DNA from 3 places in the Bacillus pretiosus genome. Region 2 is predicted to be linked to each of the others. Evidence: riboswitches for the same ligand, from Rfam matches in the RefSeq annotation. Region 2 holds a riboswitch; each other region holds the start of a gene.
The links. Region 2 has a riboswitch for S-adenosylmethionine ahead of ACU8YW_RS15760 (M20 family metallopeptidase). Riboswitches for the same ligand answer to the same signal wherever they lie in the genome.

Region 1 (3,282 bases), 2.4 Mb from region 2:
AGTCTTTAAATAATATTTTCTCGGATGCTAGTAATGCTTCCCAGCGAGCTTTTTCATCACCGGCTAAAGTTGTTTTCACTTTTGCTATTGTTTCATCGAACTCCTTATTAGAGTAATGATCTAAGTTGTAAGGGTTATTCGTTGTAAATAGCTCAAGGAATGTAATTGGATCAGCAAAGTCAGGGCTCCAGCCGTCAATTCCAATTTCGTAGTCACCTTTTAATAAAAGTGAAACTTGTTGTTTACGTGGTTGTGGTTTCACATTTACTGTTAATCCATCTAAATTCTTTTCTAGTTGTCCTTTTAAGAACTCACCAGTTTTCTTATCAAGGTCAGCATCACTTGTTAATAATTCTAATGTTATCTTTTCAGAACCAAGCTCTTGTTTTGCCTTTTTCCATAATTCTTGAGCAGATTTTGTATCAACCTTTGTTAAATCGCCGTTTGCAGCACGGAAGTCTGTTCCGTCAGGTCCTTTTGCAAAGTTTTTCGGCACGAGACTAGAGGTTGGTGTAGAGCCGTCATTTAATAACGTATGTACAAAGGATTTTCGATCAATTGTTTGATCGATTGCTTGGCGTGCAGAAACGTTTTGAAGTACTTTGTTTTGTTGATTCATACGTAGAAACTGTACCCCTACGTTTGGCCGTTCTTTAAAGTTAGCATCCTTTTTATATTTATCAACGAAGTCAGATGTTAGTTTGATACGATCTAATTGTTTTGACTCGAATAAATTTACTTCTGTAGATTTTTCTTTTACGACGCTAAAATTGATTTCTTCCAGTTTGACAGTATCTTTATCCCAATAGGTAGGGTTTTTCTTAAATTTAAAGCTTTGCTCATGCTTCCAATCGCTTAGTGTAAAAGCTCCGTTGTACAAAATTGTATTGTCTTCTAAGGCATACTTATCACCTTGTGCTTTAAAGAATTCCTCGTTAATTGGTAGAAATGTTGGGAACGCTGTTAAGCTTATAAAGTACGGAACAGGACGTTCCAATTCTACCTCAAACGTATGGTCATCAATTGCTTTTACACCAAGTTGATCGGCTGGAAGTTCTTTGTTGTTAATTTTTGTTGCGTTTTTAATATCAAAGAATAGAAATGCATATTCAGAGGCTGTTGCTGGATCGACAGCTCTTTGCCAAGCGAAGACAAAATCTTTTGCTGTGACAGAAGTGCCGTTTGACCATTTTGAATCTCGCAGGTGGAATGTGTATTTCGTTTTATCGCCACTTACTTCATGAGATTTCGCAACGCCAGGGACAGGTTTGTTACCTTCACCAAGATTATACAAACCTTCAAATACGTTTCTCATTACTTGACCAGAATCAGTATCTGTAGCACGAGCTGTATCCATTGTTCGTATTTCAGTAGGTGAAGATAAGTTTAAAACCTGTTTACTAGGCGCCTCGTCTTTTGCATTTGCTCCGCTTGCTTCGTTTTTATAACTACCGCAACCAGTTAATAAAATACTTACTCCTACAACTGATGCAATACCGGGTACAAACTTCTTTTTCATTTGATTTTCCTCCTAAATAATTAAGTTTGGATGATGATGAGGGAAATGAAAAATAAAAAATCCCTCTTTTCATATTGAGAAAGAGGGATTTTTACGTACAAGTTATGCACCCGTATATAAACGAAGGCCCTCATTCTATCTTTCAAGCACAATGCTTGCAGGAAGTGGCACAGTATTCAAAATGAACCTGTTGCCGAGGTTTCAAAGGGCCAGTCCCTCCACCTCTCTTGATACAATGAGTAAACGAATAAATTTTATTAATTTTTGTGTTTCTTTGATAATTCAAAATCTTACACCTTGGATGATGAAGTGTCAACCAATCGGGATATAGTTTAAATTTTCAGTTTTATTTAACGAGAAAAACCACTGCATATGGCAGTGGTTTTTCTACTAGAAGTCAAAGTTATCTGGATCTGGACCAACGCGACGATCTTCATTTAGAGCTTGAATTGCTTTCATGTCATCAGCACTTAATTCAAAATCGAATATATTTGCATTTTCAATAATGCGATGTTCTTTAATAGATTTAGGGATTGTTACAACTTCATTTTGTAAATCCCAGCGTAAAATAATTTGTGCAGTTGATTTATTATATTTTGTCGCAATGTCTTGTAATGTGGAGTTATCCAGTAGTTGTCCCTGCATTAATGGTGACCAAGCTTCAAGCTGGATGTTATGTTCTTTACAGAAAGCGTGTAATTCTTCTTGTGCTAAACGTGGGTGGTATTCCACTTGATTGACCATTGGCTTAATTTCAGCGATTTCAAATACGTCTTGTAAGTGGTGAATGTGGAAATTACTCACACCGATAGCACGAACACGGCCATCTTTATAAAGTTTTTCTAACGCTTTCCATGATTCAGTATATTTCCCTTTTACAGGCCAATGTACTAAATATAAATCTAAATATTCTAGACCTAATTTTTCTAATGTAGTTTCAAATGCTTGAAGTGTTGTTTCATATCCTTGATCGCTATTCCATACTTTTGATGTAATAAATAATTCTTCACGTGAAACACCTGCTTCACGGATCGCTTGTCCAACGCCTTCTTCGTTTTGATAGATTGCTGCAGTATCGATGCTGCGGTAGCCATTTTTAATTGCTGATTTTACAGACTCAATTACTTCTGAACCATCTTCTACTTTAAAAACACCTAAACCGAACCAAGGCATTTTTACACCGTTATGTAATGTAGTATAGTCTTTTAAACTTGTTAAACTCATATTATTTCCCCCTAGCTTTTTTGTTTGTTGCTTCTACTGCTTTTTGAACCGCCTCTGAAAAATTATATTCATATAAAGCTTTGAGACCTTCAGCTGTGGAACCACCTGGCGTTGTTACTTGTTCGCGGAGGTTAGCCGGATCTTGCGTTTGTTCAAGCATAGAAGCAGATCCAGAAATCATTTGAATGACAAGGTGTTTTGCGGTTGCTTCATCGACGCCATAACTTTTTGTTGCTTCAACCAAGCTTTCAGCAAAGTAATAAAGGAAAGCTGGTGCACTTCCAGTAACTGCAGTAAGCTGATGAACTTCTTCCTCAGTGCAAAGTTGCGAAGTACCAATGCCTCTTAAAAGCAGTTGCAAGGTTTCTTGATGCATCTCGTTTACTGATTGTCCTGTTGTATATAAGGAGATTGACTTCCCAATTTCAGCAGCTGTATTTGGCATAATCCAAGCAACAGGCGTGTCCTTAGGGAGTCTAGCTTCTAAATAAGATGGACCAATGCCAGCAGCTACCGTTACGACAAGTTGATTCGATAGT
Region 2 (3,282 bases):
TCACTTGGAAAACGTATCGTCGTTTGTGGGGACTTTTTACAGTTACCTCCAATTGCGATGGCGAACCATGAACTCGTTCGAAAATGGCTTGGGGAAGATATGTTTTACCATGCTGGGATTGTTGATTCTGTCAATAAATCAGAAGCACATCCGAACCTATTTATGTTGCAGGAACAAAGGCGTATGCATGCGGATATATCGAAGTTTACAAACTCATTTATTTATAAAAATAGAGTATACGACCATCCGTCTGTTTCAGAGCGTAAAGAACTTGCGCGATTGCAACCGTTCGCAAATGAGGCAAGTGTTTTATTTGATACGAGCTTAATGGGAGCCTTTTCGTTAAAGGACGCTGCTTCTGGTTCTCGATTTAACATTATGTCTGGTTTAGTAGCGATGCAAATGATGTTAATCGGACTGTTAGATGGTGTTCAATCGATCGGTGTTGTTACACCTTACAGGGCACAATCCCGCTTTTTATCAACGTGTATTAGAGAAATGTTGCAGAGAACGAAATATCAAAACATACCAGTTTTAGCGGCGACGGTTCATAAGTTTCAAGGTTCTGAAAGAGATATGATGATATTTGATACGGTTGATAGTTATCCGCAAGAACGACCTGGCGTGTTATTCTTTGACCATAAAAATCATCGCCTCGTCAACGTTGCAGTGACAAGGGCAAGAGGGAAGTTCATTCAATTATCAGATTGTCATTATATGCGTAAAAACCTTTCGAGAAAACAAGCGTTATCACAATTAACAGCTCATATAGAACGTCACGGAGATGTGTATGATCGTACGACATCAAGACAATTGTGGGAGCGGAAAATTTCGAAACGTTTACGCTGGTTTATGGAAATGAATCTTGAAGAGCCGAAAGGGTTATTGAAAGATATTTTAGCCGCAAAACGAAAAATTATTATTTCACTTCCAAGTACAAAGCAAGTGGATAAGCGAGTCTGGCAAGCGTTAATGCGTACAAATGCGCAAATAACAGTGTATAGTGATGGACCAGTTCCGTTAAAAAATGTAAAGTTACAAAGACAAAATAAAGCATTCCCGTTTATCGTAATCGATGATGAAATCTTTTGGGCAGGAGCACCGCTCACATCTCAAATGATGTTTGAAGGTAGTATGGAATTTCCGTACGTATGTGCAAGATTACAAGCACCGGAAACAATTGGTGTGTTAAAAGGATTTTTAGATATTCGGTAAATTCGGATAGGAATTCCTTGACTTTTAATTGGAATGAACATAGAATGAATATAATTTAATATAATCTTATGAAAATTCTTATCACGAGAGGTTGAGGGACTGGCCCTATGACACCTCGGCAGCGGATTCTTTTATGAATACTGTGCCAATTCCAGCAAGGTAACTTGAAAGATAAGAAAGAAGCTCATTTTGACTGTAAATGCAGAAGCCTCTTTCTATCTTTTAGAAAGAGGCTTTTTTATGTGAAAATATAAGGGGGAAGAGAAATGGGAGCGACTGGAGTAACGTCACAAAGAAAAACAATTGAAGAGAGTATAGAAAGAAATAAGGAAAAGTACATAGAAACAAGTCACGATATTCATGCGAATCCGGAGATTGGTAACCAAGAGTTTTACGCATCAAGAACGTTAAGTTTATTACTAGGTAGTGCAGGGTTTCAGCTGCAGCACAATATAGCTGGACATGAAACAGGATTTATCGCGCGAAAAAGTTCAGGAAAACAAGGGCCAGTTATCGCATTTTTAGCTGAGTATGACGCTTTACCAGGACTTGGTCATGCGTGTGGTCACAATTTAATTGGCACAATTAGCGTTGCGGCCGCGATCGCATTATCAGAAACGCTTGAAGAAATTGGCGGAGAAGTTGTCGTGTTTGGTACTCCAGCCGAAGAAGGAGGACCAAATGGTAGTGCGAAAGCGAGTTATGTAAAAGCGGGGTTATTTAAAGATATTGATGCGGCACTTATGATTCATCCGAGCGGAAAAACAGCGCCAACGAGCCCTTCACTAGCAGTCGATCCACTTGATTTTCATTTTTACGGAAAAACAGCTCACGCCGCAGCTTCACCTGAAGAAGGGATTAACGCATTAGATGCGATAATTCAACTTTATAACGGTATTAACGCACTTCGCCAACAACTTCCATCAGATGTGAAAATTCATGGCGTTATTACCGAGGGGGGAAAAGCACCTAATATTATTCCTGACTACGCATCAGCAAGGTTCTTCATCCGTGCAGCAACGCGAAAAAGATGTGCAGAAGTAACAGAAAAAGTAAAAAATATCGCACAAGGAGCAGCGTTAGCAACAGGCGCAAAAGTGAAAATCCATCAATTCCAAAACGAAATCGATGAACTACTCGTAACAAAAACATATAATGACGTCGTAGCCGAAGAACTAGAATTACAAGGTGAAGACGTAAATCGGAAAGAAAGATTTGGCATCGGCTCAACAGACGCAGGAAACGTAAGTCAAGTCGTACCAACAATTCATCCGTACATTAAAATCGGTCCAGATGACTTAATTGCGCATACGAATGAATTTAGAGAAGCAGCACGTTCAGAACTTGGAGATAAAGCGTTAATTACATCCGCAAAAGCACTAGCAAATACAGCGTATCGATTAATTACGGAAGAAGGGCTGTTAGAGAAGGTGAAGGAGGAGTTTAGAGAGGCGCAGAGAAATCAGGGGTAGGTGAGAAGGAGACGTATCTCTGGATTTTCTAGTAGGAAATTGAATGAAAAAAGAACCAGCCTATGGCTGGTTCTTTTTATATTATATAAGAATTTTCCCACATACACTCGGTATCTTTATCTTAGTACCCTCTTATCAGAACGACAATTTCTCCTCAAACTCACTCTTTAAAACAATTAAAGGAGACGATAATCCAAATTGCATTAAGGAGTCTAAAAATGTAGCGAGAGAATCCATCGAATCGCTCATGACCTTCATCATATAATTAAACTCCCCGCTAATTCGATATAAATCAGTTACTTCGGGAGCGGCATTACAAAATTGGATGAAATCAGAGTATTGACTCGTTTTAAACATGATGAATGCTTGAATGTTTTTATTAATTTTAGAAGGCTCAAATTTTGTTCGGCAAGCCGCTATAACTCCTTGATCTTCAAGTTTATTAATACGCTCTTTTACAGCAGGTTGCGTCATGGATATGATCCGTCCTATTTATGAAACGGAAATTCTCGCATTTTCATATAACAAGTTTTTCTACATGAAGCTACACTCTAGAAAACAGGATTTAGGGGAATCGGACATGAGATATTTTAAA
Region 3 (3,282 bases), 1.7 Mb from region 2:
AACGAGCCGCTTCCGCTTTTCTTTATGATCCAGCTCCAGCGGCTAGAACAGTCGGTCATTTCACTCCTTCACTTGAGGCAAAAAGCGCCTCTAGTTCAGGAGTTCCAATGTCCTCTTGTTCTGAGCAAGCCGCTTCCGCTTTTCTTTTGCAAAAATAAACAGGAAACAACATGAAAATAACGAATATACTATATACTAAGTTAAAGGTTGTATAGTATATGGTGATCGGGTGATGACATATGATTTATGTAGAAAAAGTCATTATTGTAGAAGGTAAATCAGATAGAAGAAAGATTGAATCTATTATTCGTGAACCGGTGGAAATTGTTTGTACAAATGGTACAATTGGTTTATCGAAAATGGATGAGCTCATTGATCAGTTTTTTGATAAGGAAGTGTATGTACTAGTGGATGCTGATGATGCTGGAGAAAAGTTAAGGAAGCAATTTCGAAAAGAATTTCCGCAAGCAGAGCATATTTACATTGATCGCTCGTACCGAGAAGTGGCAACTGCGCCATCTTCACACTTAGCAAATGTATTATGGGGAGCTGACATTGACGTTTATACAGAATATTTACGGTAAGGAATGATAGAAGTGATTGATTGGACAGGAGCCGAAGCTACAGCCCTAATAGAGAACGAAGAAAAAACAGTGTTATATGTATATACTCCAATGTGTGGAACATGCCAATTAGCAAAAAAGATGTTAACAGTTGTTGAGATGACAATTGAAGACCTCCAAATTGGAATGTTAGATTTAAATTATGCTCCGCATTTAGCGAAAGAGTATGGAATCGAAAGTGTACCGTGTTTACTTGTTTTTGAAAATGGGACACTCATGAAGAAGATATATGCATTTCATTCGGTTGAATATTTATATACGGAATTAAAGTAGGCGGCAAAGTTTTTGCCGCCTCGACATATTTCTCGGGAAATATGTCGAGATGCAGGGTGGTTACAGTATTTGTCGAGCGAAAGTAACAGGATTGCTCTTTAGTGAGAGGGAATGGTATGTGTAATAGAAAGTGATATGAAGGATGTGATTTAGGGTGAAATTATATTCTTTGCTGCAATCATTTGTAAATTACGCTAATGGTCAATATCATTTAGAGCCGCTTTTAAGACAAGGAGAAAAAACTGTTAATTTCCGCTTTGGAGATGAAAGTTGTTCGTTACAAATTTCAAGAGATTATATAGAGCTGCTACATGAGGAAAGAGGAACGGAGCAAATCGTTTGTGTAGATGAGGAAGATGTAAAACAATTGGTGAACGGAAATGTACGATTGCAAATGCTAATGAACGATGGACGTGTACAATATTCGGGAACGTATCGAACGATGCTATTAGTTGAATCGATGTTCCATATATGTAAACCGATGTCAGTAGGTGCTTAAAATTCTGAAGTTTCATTTTTTACGAAAATTTCTGTTGACATGGTGTGTGGATATTGATACAATTCAATTCATAAAATATAGATAATTTCATAAATTACAAATCAGACGAAAATGTAATCTGATTTCTCTTATCAAGAGAGGTGGAGGGACTGTGCCCTGTGAAGCCCGGCAACCGTCAACTTATGTTGAAATGGTGCCAATTCCTGCAAAGCAAATGCTTTGAGAGATGAGAGAGAGGGATAATGTTGTTATATACGCATATAAACCTTTCTGCTTCTCTAAAGCGGAAAGGTTTTTTTATTGTTTGAATGTGGAGGACATTCAAACAATAAAAGTAGTGATAACGGTGGACTACACGCATTAAAAATAAAAAATTGCGGAGTCGACCAAAAATCTAGCTTCAGCGGCTAGAACAGTCGGTCGTTTCATCCCTTCCTATGAGGCAAAAAGCGCCTCTACGTCAGGGATTCGGGCGTCCTCTTGTTCTAAACGAGCCGCTTACGCTTTTTAAACAAAAAAAGGGGTGAACATCATGATCTTGTTAGAAAATGTAAAGAAAATATATAAAGCAAAAAGCGGTGATGTCACTGCTGTAGATAATGCCAATTTAAAAATAGACAAAGGTGAAATATTTGGTGTAATCGGATATAGTGGCGCTGGGAAAAGTTCTTTAATCAGATTATTCAATCAGTTAGAGAAACCAACTTCTGGCCAAATTACAATTGCAAATCGTGTGATTTCAGCAATTACAGGGAGTGAACTTCGTAAGGCAAGGCAAGAAATCGGAATGATTTTTCAGCACTTCAACTTACTTTGGTCACGAACTGTACGCGAAAATATCGAGTTCCCACTTGAAATTGCAGGTGTTGATAAGGCGAAGAGAAGAAAACGAGTGGATGAGTTAATTCATCTTGTTGGATTAGAAGGAAGAGGGGACGCGTATCCATCTCAGCTGAGCGGAGGACAAAAGCAACGCGTTGGTATTGCAAGAGCATTAGCTAACAATCCACAAGTGCTTTTATGTGATGAAGCGACATCAGCTCTTGATCCAGAAACGACAGATCAAATTTTAGATTTATTATTAGATATTAATAAGCGTCTCGGTTTAACAATTGTACTCATTACACACGAGATGCACGTGATTCGAAAGATTTGTAATCGAGTGGCGGTAATGGAGAAAGGGAAGATTGTAGAAACGGGTCCAGTACTTGATGTATTCCGCAATCCGCAGAAAGACATTACAAAGCGATTTGTACAGCAGTTAACGGATTCTGAAGATACAAATGAAACGATTGAAAGTTTAATTGAAAAGTATCCAGATGGTAAAGTAGTTCGTTTGCAGTTTATCGGTGAAGCTGTAGAAAGACCAGTACTTCAAAGATTAATGCAACGCAGTGATATAGAAGTTAGCATTTTGCAAGGAAACATCGCCCAAACAAATAACGGCTCTTACGGTAGTTTAGTTATTCATTTAAATGGTGAGGAAACAGCGATTCAGCAAGCAATAGAGGGAATACATCAAGATCAAGTAGAGCTGGAGGTGATTGCACATGGATAAGTTACTCACAAATATTGATTGGAATCAAATGTTAGAAGCAACTGGTGAAACGTTATATATGACGGCAATCGCAGCTCTTGCCACATTTGTTTTAGGACTAATTTTAGGATTGTTACTCTTTATGACAGCGAAAGATAATTTATGGGAAAACAAATCGGTTAACACGGCGATTGGAGCGTTCGTAAACATTTTCCGCTCGATACCATTCATCATTTTAATCATTTTATTAATCCCATTCACAAAGATTCTGCTTGGAACAATTCTTGGAGCGAGTGCAGCACTGCCAGCTTTAATTATTGGAGCGGCACCGTTTTACGCGAGAATGGTTG

Region 1: linked by a shared signal. The riboswitch ahead of ACU8YW_RS01120 (peptide ABC transporter substrate-binding protein) and the one ahead of ACU8YW_RS15760 (M20 family metallopeptidase) in region 2 are both predicted to bind S-adenosylmethionine.
Region 3: linked by a shared signal. The riboswitch ahead of ACU8YW_RS24870 (methionine ABC transporter ATP-binding protein) and the one ahead of ACU8YW_RS15760 (M20 family metallopeptidase) in region 2 are both predicted to bind S-adenosylmethionine.

Annotation. Positions count from the first base shown of each region.
Region 1 covers NZ_CM129593.1:194,428-197,709, forward strand. The annotation lists gene ACU8YW_RS01120 (peptide ABC transporter substrate-binding protein) at 1-1,519, opposite strand, end outside; SAM riboswitch class I at 1,652-1,756, opposite strand; gene pgoN (glyoxal/methylglyoxal reductase) at 1,910-2,743, opposite strand; gene proC (pyrroline-5-carboxylate reductase) at 2,745-3,282, opposite strand, start outside.
Region 2 covers NZ_CM129593.1:3,068,825-3,072,106, reverse strand. The annotation lists gene ACU8YW_RS15765 (DEAD/DEAH box helicase family protein) at 1-1,215, shown strand, start outside; SAM riboswitch class I at 1,291-1,393, shown strand; gene ACU8YW_RS15760 (M20 family metallopeptidase) at 1,482-2,687, shown strand; partial or broken gene ACU8YW_RS15755 (Lrp/AsnC family transcriptional regulator) at 2,823-3,215, opposite strand.
Region 3 covers NZ_CM129593.1:4,785,867-4,789,148, reverse strand. The annotation lists gene ACU8YW_RS24890 (hypothetical protein) at 1-158, shown strand, start outside; gene ACU8YW_RS24885 (toprim domain-containing protein) at 240-584, shown strand; gene ACU8YW_RS24880 (thioredoxin family protein) at 588-896, shown strand; gene ACU8YW_RS24875 (hypothetical protein) at 1,051-1,395, shown strand; SAM riboswitch class I at 1,521-1,628, shown strand; gene ACU8YW_RS24870 (methionine ABC transporter ATP-binding protein) at 1,928-2,953, shown strand; gene ACU8YW_RS24865 (methionine ABC transporter permease) at 2,946-3,282, shown strand, end outside.